2 regions of the Streptomyces sp. BYX5S genome follow, and region 2 is predicted to be linked to the other one. Evidence: riboswitches for the same ligand, from Rfam matches in the RefSeq annotation. Region 2 holds a riboswitch; the other holds the start of a gene.
The links. Region 2 has a riboswitch for glycine ahead of gcvT (glycine cleavage system aminomethyltransferase GcvT). Riboswitches for the same ligand answer to the same signal wherever they lie in the genome.

Region 1: linked by a shared signal. The riboswitch ahead of gcvP (aminomethyl-transferring glycine dehydrogenase) and the one ahead of gcvT (glycine cleavage system aminomethyltransferase GcvT) in region 2 are both predicted to bind glycine.

Annotation. Positions count from the first base shown of each region.
Region 1 is NZ_CM138829.1:2,646,287-2,652,463, forward strand. It holds gene ACYBSK_RS12030 (FHA domain-containing protein) at 1-432, shown strand, start outside; gene ftsR (transcriptional regulator FtsR) at 460-1,188, shown strand; gene ACYBSK_RS12040 (bifunctional nuclease family protein) at 1,275-1,748, shown strand; gene ACYBSK_RS12045 (MerR family transcriptional regulator) at 1,914-2,534, shown strand; gene ACYBSK_RS12050 (DNA polymerase IV) at 2,581-4,002, shown strand; gene ACYBSK_RS12055 (PRC-barrel domain-containing protein) at 3,969-4,343, opposite strand; glycine riboswitch at 4,467-4,562, shown strand; gene gcvP (aminomethyl-transferring glycine dehydrogenase) at 4,748-6,177, shown strand, end outside.
Region 2 is NZ_CM138829.1:6,744,034-6,750,210, reverse strand. It holds gene ACYBSK_RS30380 (hypothetical protein) at 124-279, shown strand; gene ACYBSK_RS30375 (L-serine ammonia-lyase) at 462-1,832, opposite strand; gene glyA (serine hydroxymethyltransferase) at 2,006-3,274, opposite strand; gene gcvH (glycine cleavage system protein GcvH) at 3,283-3,660, opposite strand; gene gcvT (glycine cleavage system aminomethyltransferase GcvT) at 3,728-4,843, opposite strand; glycine riboswitch at 4,911-5,008, opposite strand; glycine riboswitch at 5,009-5,108, opposite strand; gene ACYBSK_RS30355 (AAA family ATPase) at 5,233-5,883, shown strand; gene ACYBSK_RS30350 (enhanced serine sensitivity protein SseB) at 6,003-6,177, shown strand, end outside.

The DNA of each region.
Region 1 (6,177 bases), 4.1 Mb from region 2:
CCGTCGGAGACGACGTCCACGATCTCGATCTCGGGTCTGGAGTCCTACGACCCGGAGGCGACCGGCCAGACGCAGCTCCCTGCCCTGTCCCCGGAGGCCCAGGCCGCCGTGGACGCGTTGCCGCTCGGCTCGGCGCTCCTGGTGGTGCGGCGCGGCCCGAACTCGGGCAGCCGTTTCCTCCTGGACGGCGAGCTGACCACCGCGGGGCGCCACCCGCAGAGCGACATCTTCCTGGACGACGTGACCGTGTCGCGCCGCCACGTGGAGTTCCGTCGCCTTCAGGACGGCTCGTTCACCGTCGCCGACGTCGGCAGCCTCAACGGCACGTATGTGAACCGTGAGCGCATCGACTCGGTGACGCTGAACAACGGGGACGAGGTGCAGATCGGCAAGTACCGGCTGGTGTTCTACGCGAGCCAGCGCGGTATCTGACCCGTCCGCGATCCTTCAGGAAGGTCCATGCTGCACACGACGAGGGGCGGTGCCTCAGGAGGCACCGCCACCACGGACAGTCGGCTGATGAGCATCGGCACCGTACTGAACGTGCTCCGAGAAGAATTTCCCGAAGTCACCATTTCGAAGATCCGGTTCCTGGAGTCCGAGGGCCTCGTCGAGCCGCGGCGTACGCCCTCGGGCTACCGGAAGTTCAGCCCGGACGACATGGAGCGGCTCGCCCATGTGCTGCGCATGCAGCGGGATCACTACCTGCCGCTGAAGGTGATCAAGGAGCAGCTCGACGCCCTGGAGCCGGGCGAGACGCTGCCCGTGCCCGCGCCGGGACGCCCCGGGGACGCGGAGGACGGCATCGAGGTGCCGACGGCCGCCCGGGTCGGCCGGGACGAATTGCTGGCAGCCGTCGGCGTCGAGGAGCACGAGCTCGACGAATGGGAGTCGTACGGGCTTCTCACGCCGCTGCCCGACGGCGGCTACGACGCCTCGGCCGTGCTGGTCGCCGAGCTCGTCGGCGAACTGGGCCGGTTCGGCATCGGCCCGCGCCACCTGCGGGTCATGCGGGCGGCCGCCGACCGCGAGGCGGGCCTGGTGGACCAGGTGGTCGCGCCGCTGAAGGTGCACCGCAATCCGCAGACGCGGGCGCACGCCGAAGCGCGTGCCAAGGAGCTGGCAGGCCTTACCGTGAAGCTGCACTCGGCACTTGTGCAGTCCGCGCTCGGGGTCCGTCTGCCCTGATCGCAGCCGCGGGTGAGCGCCGCAGGCCCGGCCCTCGGCGCATGCCCGACTACCCAAACCGGCCGGGCACGTCCTAGGGTTGCTGTGTGAACGAGCTCGACGTCGTAGGTGTCCGGGTCGAAATGCCCTCCAACCAGCCGATCGTGCTCCTGCGTGAAGTGGGAGGCGACCGGTACCTCCCCATCTGGATCGGACCGGGGGAGGCGACCGCGATCGCCTTTGCCCAGCAGGGCATGGCGCCCGCGCGTCCGCTGACGCACGACCTTTTCAAGGACGTCCTTGAAGCGGTCGGCCAGGAGCTCACGGAAGTGCGCATCACGGACCTCCGCGAAGGCGTCTTCTACGCGGAACTGGTGTTCGCGAGCGGGGTCGAGGTCAGTGCCCGCCCGTCGGACGCCATAGCCCTGGCCCTGCGCACCGGAACGCCGATCTACGGCAGTGACGGGGTCCTCGATGATGCGGGGATCGCGATCCCCGACGAGCAGGAGGACGAGGTGGAGAAGTTCCGCGAGTTCCTCGACCAGATCTCTCCCGAGGACTTCGGCACCAACAGCCAGTGACCGGTCGGCCGGTGGCCTCGGGACATTCGGCTAGCCTTTCCCCGCGGTGGGACACGGGAAACCACTCTTAGGGTGATTATCACTCGGCGTGCCTAGTGTGGCGTTCGTTGACGCACCCCCTGTGACTGCCTACCGTCGATGAGGCAGGTCAAAGAGGAGGTCGGCGTGAGAAGCAGCGGCGACGGTACGGCGACGGGCGGTCCGTACTTGTTTCACGGCAGCGCGGCCGATCACACTCCGCAGCGCCCGCAGGCCGTGCCTGTGGTGGCGGGGGAGAGCGGTGCGGCGGCGACCGAGCAGGTGGGTTACCGGGGTCCGACCGCGTGCGCGGCGGCCGGTATCACCTACCGACAGCTCGACTACTGGGCCAGGACCGGCCTGGTCGAACCCAGCGTGCGATCGGCCTACGGGTCGGGGACGCAGCGGCTCTACAGCTTCGGGGACGTCGTCGTCCTCAAGGTCGTCAAGCGTTTCCTGGACACGGGCGTCTCACTGCAGAACATCCGGACCGCCGTGCAGCACCTGCGCGAGAGCGGCTTCCGGGACCTGGAGCGCATGACGCTCATGAGCGACGGCGCGACCGTGTACGAGTGCACGTCGCCGGACGAGGTGCACGACCTGCTCCAGGGCGGCCAGGGCGTCTTCGGGATCGCCGTGGGCGTGGTCTGGCGGGACGTCGAGGCCGCGCTCTCGCAGCTGCACGGCGAGCGGGTGGACACCGGCGAGACGATCACGCCGCCGAACCCCACGGACGAGCTCGCCAGGCGGCGCAACCGCGCCGTGTGAGGGCCGTGGGGCAGCATTGTCAGTGGCGTAGGGCAGCATCGGACGTGTGAGAACCGCGCCCACGATCCTGCATCTCGACATGGATGCCTTCTACGCCTCGGCGGAGCAGGCGGCCAAGCCGAGCCTGCGCGGGAAAGCGGTCGTCGTGGGCGGGCTCGGCCCGCGCGGCGTGGTGGCCACGGCGTCGTACGAGGCGCGGAAGTTCGGGGTGCACTCGGCGATGCCGATGGGGCAGGCGCGCAGGCTCGCCCCGCATGCCGCGTACCTGGTGCCGCGCTTCCGGCTGTACCGGGCGATCAGCGAGCAGGTGATGGCGCTCCTGGGCGCGCTCTCGCCGCTGGTGGAGCCGCTGAGCCTGGACGAGGCGTTCGTGGATCTGGAGGCCGGTGAGGCGGCCTGGGACGCCGAGTCCGCCGAGGCCGTGGGGCGGCGGCTGCGGGCCGACATCCGGCGCGTGACCGGGCTGACCGGGTCCGTGGGGCTCGCCGCGTCCAAGATGCTCGCGAAGATCGCCTCGGAGGAGGCCAAGCCCGACGGGCTGGTGCTCATACGTCCCGGCACCGAGCGCGCGCTGCTCGGCCCGCGGTCCGTGCGGATCCTGCCGGGCGTGGGGCCGGCGACCGGGGACCATCTGCGGCGGGCCGGGATCCTCACGGTGGAGGAGATCGCAGAGGCCGGCGCGGACGAGCTGGTGCGGCTGCTGGGGAAGGCGCAGGGGAGTCACCTGTACGAGATGGCGCTGGCGCGCGACGAGCGGCCGGTGGTCGCCGAGCGGGATTCCAAGTCGGTGTCGGTGGAGGACACCTACGACGTGGACATCCACGACCGGGTGCGGGTCCGGATGGAGGTGCGCAGACTCGCCGACCGGTGCGTGGAGCGGTTGCGGGCCGCCGAGCGGTCGGGGCGGACCGTGGTGCTCAAGGTGCGCCGCTACGACTTCTCGACGCTGACGCGGTCCGAGACGCTGCGCGGGCCGACGGACGACCCCGGGGTGGTGCGGGAGGCCGCCGCGCGGTTGCTGGAGTCCGTGGACACGACGGGCGGCGTGCGGTTGCTTGGCGTCGGCGTCAGTGGGCTCGCCGACTTCACGCAGGAGGACCTGTTCGCGCAGTTCGCCGCCGCGGAGGAGGCCGCGGCCGGCGGCGGGCCGGAGGGGGACGGGGCGCCGGCGCAGGCCGTGGAGGCGGCCGAGGCGCCTGCCGTGCCCGAGCCGGAGCCCGAGGAGCGGAAGTGGCTCGCCGGGCACGATGTGCGGCACGCCGAGTTCGGTCCCGGGTGGGTGCAGGGGAGCGGGCTCGGGCGCGTGACCGTGCGGTTCGAGACGCCCTACGCGGAGGTGCCGGGGCGCGTGCGGACGTTTCGTGTCGACGATCCGGAGCTGGAGGCGGCCGAGCCGTTGCCGCTCGTGGAGGAGACCACGGAGGCGGCCGGTGATCAGGTCGGCTCGTCCTCCGCGCCCGCCACGTGACCGAAGGAGAGATCGGGGGACTGCGGGGCCGTGATGTCCAGGCCGTAGTGGTGGTAGAGCTGGAGTTCCTGCTCGGGGGAGAGGTGGCGGCCGACGCCGAAGTCGGGGGCGTCCTTGATCAGGGCGCGCTCGAAGGGGACGCGCAGCGTGCCGTCCACGAATTCGCTGGGCTCGAGCGGCACGAAGGCGTCGCGGCTGAACAGCCCGGTGCGTATCGCCGCCCACTCGGGGACGCCGGTGGCGTCGTCGAGGTAGACCTCGTCGATGGTGCCGACCTTTGCTCCGTTGCGGTCGAACGCCTTGCGGCCGATCAGATTGCGCGGATCGACATCGGTCTGCACGGGCCCTCCAACTGATCGCGATGATCGCAACTGCTGTGTAAGCACTACGAAAGAGCACATTGCGGAAGGCGGCCACTCGAGGGCTCGGGGCGCGTAGCCGCTGGTAGGCTGGCGAATGGCTGTTGAACCCGTGCGGGAGAGTCTTCCGACGACAGTCGGGGGCGCCGAAGGAGCAAATCCTCCCCGGAATCTCTCAGGCCCCTGTACCGCACGGACGAGGTCACTCTGGAAAGCAGGGCGGGGTGCACGGTTTCCGCTCTCACCGACGGTGCAAGCCGGTGTGTTCCGTGTTCTCGCGGGGTGGGCCGGTGAAGCTCTCAGGTTGAGATGACAGAGGGGGAGGCCGTCCGGGTACCCGCGCCGTGGTGCCCCTCGCAGGTCGCAATGACCAGGAGGCCTCCGCAATGACCGCCAACCGTATTCCGCTCTCCCAACTGGAGCGGGGAATCCCCTTCGAGCAGCGGCACATCGGTCCCGACGACGCCGCTCAGGCCAAGATGCTCGCGCAGGTCGGCTACGGCTCGCTGGACGAGCTGACCGCGGCCGCGGTGCCCGATGTGATCAAGAGCGCCGAGGCGCTCGACCTTCCGGCCGCCCGCAGCGAGGCCGAGGTGCTCGCCGAGCTGAAGTCGCTCGCCGAGCGCAACCAGGTGCTCGGCTCGATGATCGGCCTCGGCTACTACGGGACGTTCACGCCGCCCGTCATCCTGCGCAACGTCATGGAGAACCCGTCCTGGTACACGGCGTACACGCCGTACCAGCCGGAGATCTCGCAGGGCCGCCTTGAGGCGCTGCTCAACTTCCAGACGATGGTCGCCGAGCTGACCGGCCTGCCCACCTCGGGCTCGTCGCTGCTCGACGAGGGCACCGCCGCCGCCGAGGCGATGGCCCTCTCGCGCCGCGTCGGCAAGGTCAAGAACGGTGTGTACGTCGTCGACGCCGACGCCCTGCCGCAGACCATCGCCGTGATCCAGACGCGGGCCGAGCCGACCGGCGTCGAGATCGTCGTCGCCGATCTGAGCGAGGGCATCCCCGCCGAGGTCGCCGAGCGCGGTGTCGTCGGCGTGCTCGTGCAGTACCCCGGCGCCTCGGGTGCCGTGCGGGACATCAAGCCCGTGATCGACCAGGCGCACGAGCTGGGCGCCATTGTCACCGTTGCCGCTGATCTTCTTGCTCTGACGCTGCTGACCTCGCCCGGAGAGCTGGGCGCCGACATCGCCGTCGGTACGACGCAGCGCTTCGGCGTCCCGATGGGCTTCGGTGGGCCGCACGCCGGTTACATGGCGGTGCGCGAGAAGTTCGCGCGTTCGCTGCCGGGCCGCCTCGTCGGCGTCTCCGTCGACGCCGACGGCAACAAGGCGTACCGCCTCGCCCTTCAGACCCGTGAGCAGCACATCCGCCGCGAGAAGGCGACCAGCAACATCTGTACTGCGCAGGTGCTGCTCGCCGTGATGGCCGGCATGTACGCCGTGTACCACGGGCCCGAGGGCCTCAAGTCCATCGCGCGGCGCACCCACCGCTACGCCACCGTGCTCGCGGCCGGTCTGACGGCGGGCGGCGTCGAGGTCGTGCACGGCGCCTACTTCGACACCCTCACCGTGCGGGTGCCGGGCAAGGCCGCCGGGATCGTCTCCGCCGCGCGCGAGGCCGGGGTCAACCTGCACCTCGTGGACGCCGACCACGTCTCCCTCGCCTGCGACGAGACCACCACGCGGGCCCAACTCGGCTCCGTGTGGAGCGCGTTCGGCGTCGACGCGGACATCGAGGCGCTGGACGCCGAGGTCGCGGACACGCTGCCGGACGCGCTGCTGCGCGACGACGAGTACCTGACGCA
Region 2 (6,177 bases):
GATTTCCGGACGGTCAAGGACTGAAGTTCAACTGCATATGTGGTTCGGGGCGGGGTACTGGGGCTGAGCCCCGGAAAACGCTGTGAACACATCAACTGCTGAACTTGAGCGAAGGGAATCCTGATGATTCTTGTCGGACTGATCCTGCTGATCATCGGCCTGCTGGTGGGCATGGGCCTGCTGACCACGATAGGTGGAATTCTTATCCTGGTCGGCGCGATCCTCTGGATTCTCGGGGCCACCGGCCGTGCGGTCGGCGGCCGCAAGCACTATTTCTAGATGCTTCTCGATCTTCAACTGTGCAATGCGGCCGAACGGCCGGTAGTTCTCCGTGAATTACCGGTCCGGGATGCTATTCCGCGATGCCCGGTGAACGACCTTGTTGTCGTCCACCGGGCATCGCGTGTGTTCCGGCACGTTCTCGCGCTCAGCGCTCGATGAGGTTCAGCGCTCGATGATGTTCAGCACTCGATGATGTTCACCGCGAGCCCGCCCCGCGCCGTCTCCTTGTACTTGACCGACATGTCGGCCCCCGTGTCCCGCATCGTCTTGATGACCTTGTCCAGGGACACCTTGTGCGAGCCGTCGCCGCGCAGCGCCATCTTGGCGGCCGTGACGGCCTTGACCGCCGCCATGCCGTTGCGCTCGATGCACGGGATCTGGACGAGGCCGCCGACGGGGTCGCAGGTCAGGCCGAGGTTGTGCTCCATGCCGATCTCGGCCGCGTTCTCGACCTGCTCGGGGGAGCCGCCGAGGGCCTCGGCGAGGGCGCCCGCCGCCATCGAGCAGGCGGAGCCGACCTCGCCCTGGCAGCCGACCTCGGCGCCGGAGATGGAGGCGTTCTCCTTGAAGAGCATGCCGATGGCGCCCGCGGTGAGCAGGAGGCGGACGACGCCGTCCTCGTCGGCGCCGGGCACGAAGTTCACGTAGTAGTGCAGGACCGCCGGGATGATGCCGGCCGCGCCGTTCGTCGGGGCGGTCACGACGCGGCCGCCCGCCGCGTTCTCCTCGTTCACGGCCATCGCGTAGAGGGTGATCCACTCCATGGCGTGGGCCACGGGGTCGCCCTCGGCGCGCAGCTTGCGGGCCGAACTCGCGGCGCGGCGGCGGACCTTGAGGCCGCCGGGGAGGATGCCCTCGCGGGACATGCCGCGCGAGACGCAGGACTGCATGACGCGCCAGATGTCGAGGAGCCCGGAGCGGATCTCCTCCTCCGTGCGCCACGCCTTCTCGTTCTCCAGCATCAGGGCCGGGATGGACAGGCCGGTCTCCTGCGTGAGCCGGAGCAGCTCGTCGCCGGTGCGGAAGGGGTACTTCAGGAGGGTGTCGTCGGGAACGATCGGGTTCTCGCCCTCGACGGCGTCCTCGTCGACGACGAAGCCGCCGCCCACCGAGTAGTACGTCTTGGTGAGCAGCTCCTGGCCCCCGGCGTCGTACGCCCACAGCGTCATGCCGTTCGCGTGGTACGGGAGGGCCTTGCGGCGGTGCAGGACGAGATCGTCGTCGTAGGAGAACGGGATCTCGTGCGCGCCGAGCAGGTTGAGGAGACCTTTTTCCTTGATCGTCTCGACGCGTTGGTCCGCCGTCTCGACGTCGACGGTGCGCGGGGAGTCGCCCTCCAGGCCGAGCAGCACCGCCTTGGGGGTGCCGTGCCCGTGCCCGGTCGCGCCCAGGGAGCCGTACAGCTCGGCGCGGACGGCGGAGGTGTGGGCCAGCAGGCCCTCGTTCTTCAGGCGCCGCGCGAACATGCGGGCCGCGCGCATCGGGCCGACCGTGTGCGAGCTGGACGGGCCGATGCCGATCGAGAACAGGTCGAAGACCGAGATGGCCACGGTGGGACTCCAATGATGGGTGGTAGACGCCGTTGTCTGCCGGACGAGCAAGAGTGCGGTGGAAGCGGCCGGGGCACCGCGCTCACTGTTTCCTTCTGGTTCCAGTGTGCGTGGTGCCCCGGTAGGACGTATGTACGCAAGGGTACGTAATCCGGGCCGAAGGGCCGTGGCTGCTACAGGCCCGGGTACAGCGGGTGCTTGTCGGCCAGGGCGGTCACCCGGGCCTTGAGCGCCTCCGCGTCGTACGACGGCTGGAGCGCGAGCGCGATGACGTCGGCGACCTCGCGGAAGTCGTCGGCGCCGAAGCCGCGCGTGGCCAGTGCGGGCGTACCGATCCGGAGCCCCGACGTGACCATCGGCGGGCGCGGGTCGTTCGGGACCGCGTTGCGGTTGACCGTGATGCCGACCTCGTGGAGGCGGTCCTCGGCCTGCTGGCCGTCGAGCTCCGACTCGCGCAGGTCGACGAGGACCAGGTGCACGTCGGTGCCGCCGGACAGGACGTTGACGCCGGCCGCGCGGGACTCCGCGGTCGTCAGCCGCTCGGCGAGGATCCGGGCGCCCTCGATCGTGCGCTGCTGGCGCTCCTTGAAGCCCTCGCTCGCCGCGACCTTGAAGGAGACGGCCTTGGCCGCGATCACGTGCTCCAGGGGGCCGCCCTGGAAGCCCGGGAAGACCGCCGAGTTCAGCTTCTTCGCGAAGTCCTTGGAGCGGGCGAGGATGATGCCGCCGCGCGGACCGCCGAGCGTCTTGTGCGTCGTGGACGTGACGACGTCGGCGTACGGGACCGGGTTGGGGTGCAGGCCCGCGGCCACGAGGCCCGCGAAGTGCGCCATGTCGACCCAGAGGTACGCCTCGACCTCGTCGGCGATGCGACGGAACTCGGCGAAGTCCAGCTGGCGCGGGTACGCGGACCAGCCGGCGATGATCACCTTCGGGCGGTGCTCCTTGGCGAGCCGCTCGACCTCGGCCATGTCGACGAGGCCGGCGTCGTCCACGTGGTACGGGACCACGTTGAACTGCTTGCCGGAGAAGTTCAGGCGCATGCCGTGCGTGAGGTGGCCGCCGTGCGCCAGGTCCAGGCCGAGGATGGTGTCGCCCGGCTTGGCGATGGCGAAGAGGGCGGCCTGGTTGGCGGAGGCGCCCGAGTGCGGCTGCACGTTCGCGTACTCGGCGCCGAAGAGCGCCTTCACGCGGTCGATGGCGATCTGCTCGGTGACGTCGACGTGCTCGCAGCCGCCGTAGTAGCGGCGGCCGGGGTAACCCTCCGCGTACTTGTTGGTCAGGACCGAGCCCTGGGCCTCCATGACGGCGGCGGGAGCGAAGTTCTCCGACGCGATCATCTCAAGGGTCGACTGCTGGCGCTTCAGCTCGGCGTCGACCGCTACGGCGACCTCGGGGTCGAGCTCGTGCAGGGATTCGTTCAGAACGGACTTCTCGGTCATGGTGCGGGTCAGCTCCCGGAGAACTCGGTGTACTCGTCGGCGGAGAGCAGGTCCTTCGGCTCCTCGGCAAGGCGGACCTTGAACAGCCAGCCACCCTCGAAGGGGGCCGAGTTGACCAGCGCCGGGTCGTCCACGACGTCCTGGTTGATCTCGGCGACCTCGCCGGTGACGGGGGAGTACAGGTCGGACACCGACTTGGTGGACTCCAGCTCGCCGCAGGTCTCACCGGCGGTGATGGCGTCGCCGACCTCGGGAAGCTGGACGAACACGATGTCACCGAGCGCGTTGGCCGCGTGCTCGGTGATGCCGACCGTCGCCACGCCGTCCTCGACGGCCGACAGCCACTCGTGCTCCTTGCTGTAACGCAGGTGCTGGGGGTTGCTCATGATGAGAATTCTCCTGTACGCGGGAAGGTGCCGGTGACGGCGGGGCTGCTGGGCGGTGCTGTGAGGCTTACTTCTGGCGCTTGTAGAACGGCAGGGCCACGACCTCGTACGGCTCGTGCGAGCCGCGGATGTCGACCCCGACGCCCGCCGTGCCCGGCTCCGCGTGCGCGGCGTCCACGTACGCCATGGCGATCGGCTTGCCGAGCGTCGGGGACGGGGCGCCGGAGGTGACCTCGCCGATGACTTGGCCGTCGGCGACGACCGACATCCCGGCGCGCGGGACGCGGCGGCCCTCGGCGATCAGGCCGACGAGCTTGCGGGGCGGGTTGGCCTCGGCCTTCGCGGCGGCGTCCTTCAGGGCGTCGTGGCCCACGAAGTCGTCCCCGTGCGAGGTCTTCTCGAACTTCACGACCCGGCCGAGGCCGGCGTCGAAGGGGGTGAGGCCGGTGGTCAGCTCGTGCCCGTACAGCGGCATGCCGGCCTCCAGGCGCAGCGTGTCCCGGCAGGACAGGCCGCAGGGGATCAGGCCGTGCTCGGCGCCCGCCCCGGTCAGCGCCTGCCACAGCTTCTCCGCGTCGGCGGGCGAGACGAACAGCTCGAAGCCGTCCTCGCCGGTGTAGCCGGTGCGCGCGATGAGCGCGTCCACGCCGGCGACGGTGCCCGGCAGGCCCGCGTAGTACTTGAGGCCGTCGAGGTCGGCGTCCGTGACGGACTTCACGATGGCGGCGGAGTTCGGGCCCTGCACGGCGATCAGCGCGTACGCGTCCCGGTCGTCGCGGACCTCGGCGTCGAACCCGGCGGCGCGCTCGGTGAGGGCGTCGAGGACGACCTGGGCGTTGCCCGCGTTGGCGACGACCATGTACGTCGTCTCTTCGAGCCGGTAGACGATCAGGTCGTCGAGGATCCCGCCGTCCTCGCGGCAGATCATGGTGTAGCGGGCGCGGCCGGGGCCGACGGAACCGATGTTCCCGACCAGGGCGTGGTTCAGCAGGTCCACGGCTCCCGGCCCGGTCACCGTGATCTCGCCCATGTGCGACAGGTCGAACAGGCCGGCCGCGGTGCGCACGGCGTGGTGCTCGTCGCGCTCGCTGGCGTAGCGCAGGGGCATGTCCCAGCCGGCGAAGTCGGTCATAGTGGCGCCGAGCGAGCGGTGCAGGGCGTCCAGTGCGGTGGTGCGGGTCATGGGTGGTGTGCTCCCGGTGGCATGACGGCGGTGGCGGGGTCTCGGATCTCGTACGAGACGCGAGGCGCCCTCCCCATCTGTCATCGGAACCTGAGAGGTTCGCCCCGGAGGGCTTGCACCTTGGGTGGGGTCACGTCACAAGCGTGACCCACTTTTCAGATCTGCCTCGCCCGCGCGGTACGGGGCCTGAGAGATTCAAGGGAGGAACTTGCTCCTTCGGCGTCCGGGTACTCGATCGTCCCCGGAACTCTCCCGCGCGGATTCAAGCGGCCGGTATGCAGTTGCGCGCACATCATTGCATGCCCGGCCAACGGGGAAAGCCCTTGAGGGGCATTACCTTCTCTTTACACTTGAGGGGCAAGGCTGACGTGACCGGAACGGGGAGGACGATCACGGTGCACAAGGCAGTGGCGGGGGCTTATGGGGTTTCCGCGCCCGCGGTGGCGGGCGTGCGGATTCCCGGCCAGCGTTCGGTGCGGGACCTCCGGGGGCGGCGCGGGCACACACCGCGCAGACTCGCGTTCGCGGCGGGCGACCTCGTGGTGATCTCCGGACTCCCGGGCAGCGGCAAGTCGACGCTGATGCGGCGGGCGGTCACCGTGGTCCGGATCGACTCCCAGGACACCCGCGAGCGCTGGGCCGCGCGCATGCCGCGCTTCCTGCCGTACGCGCTGTACCGCCCGGTGGTCCGCGTCGCGCACTACGCGGGGCTGCGCCGGGCCATGCGCTCGGGCGCCAGCGTCGTCGTGCACGACTGCGGTACGCAGGCGTGGGTGCGCCGCTGGGTGACCCGCACGGCGAGACGGCGCGGCGCGGGCGTCCACCTGATGCTCCTCGACGTGCCCGCGGACACGGCCCTTGAGGGGCAGCGGGACCGCGGCCGCGGGGTGTCCCGGTACGCGTTCGCGCGGCACCGCCGGGCGGTGGGCGCCCTCGTCTCCTCGACGGAGCGGGGGGATCTGCCGGCCGGGATGGAGTCGGCGGTGCTGCTGGACCGGGCGGCGACGGAGGCGCTGGGCGGGATCACGTTCAGCGAGTGATCGCCGAGGCGTACGAGTTTTCGGTGACCGTCAGGGCGTACGCGTATCGTCGGCCCCGCGCGGGACGACGTCGCGTGCGGGAAGAGCAGCGCGCAGAACAGCAGAGGTTGATGGCAGTCATGGAGTTCCCAGGGGCCCCCGAGCCGGGGCACGGTCACGCCGAGGGGCAGGAGGGTGCGTTCTCCCATCCCGCGCAGGGCTGGCCCGCCAACGAGTTGGAGCAGGTGCTCGCCGCGGCCCTCGGCGAGGGGGCCTCAAGCTCGGCGGGCGCGCGGATCGTGGAGGTCCTCGGCC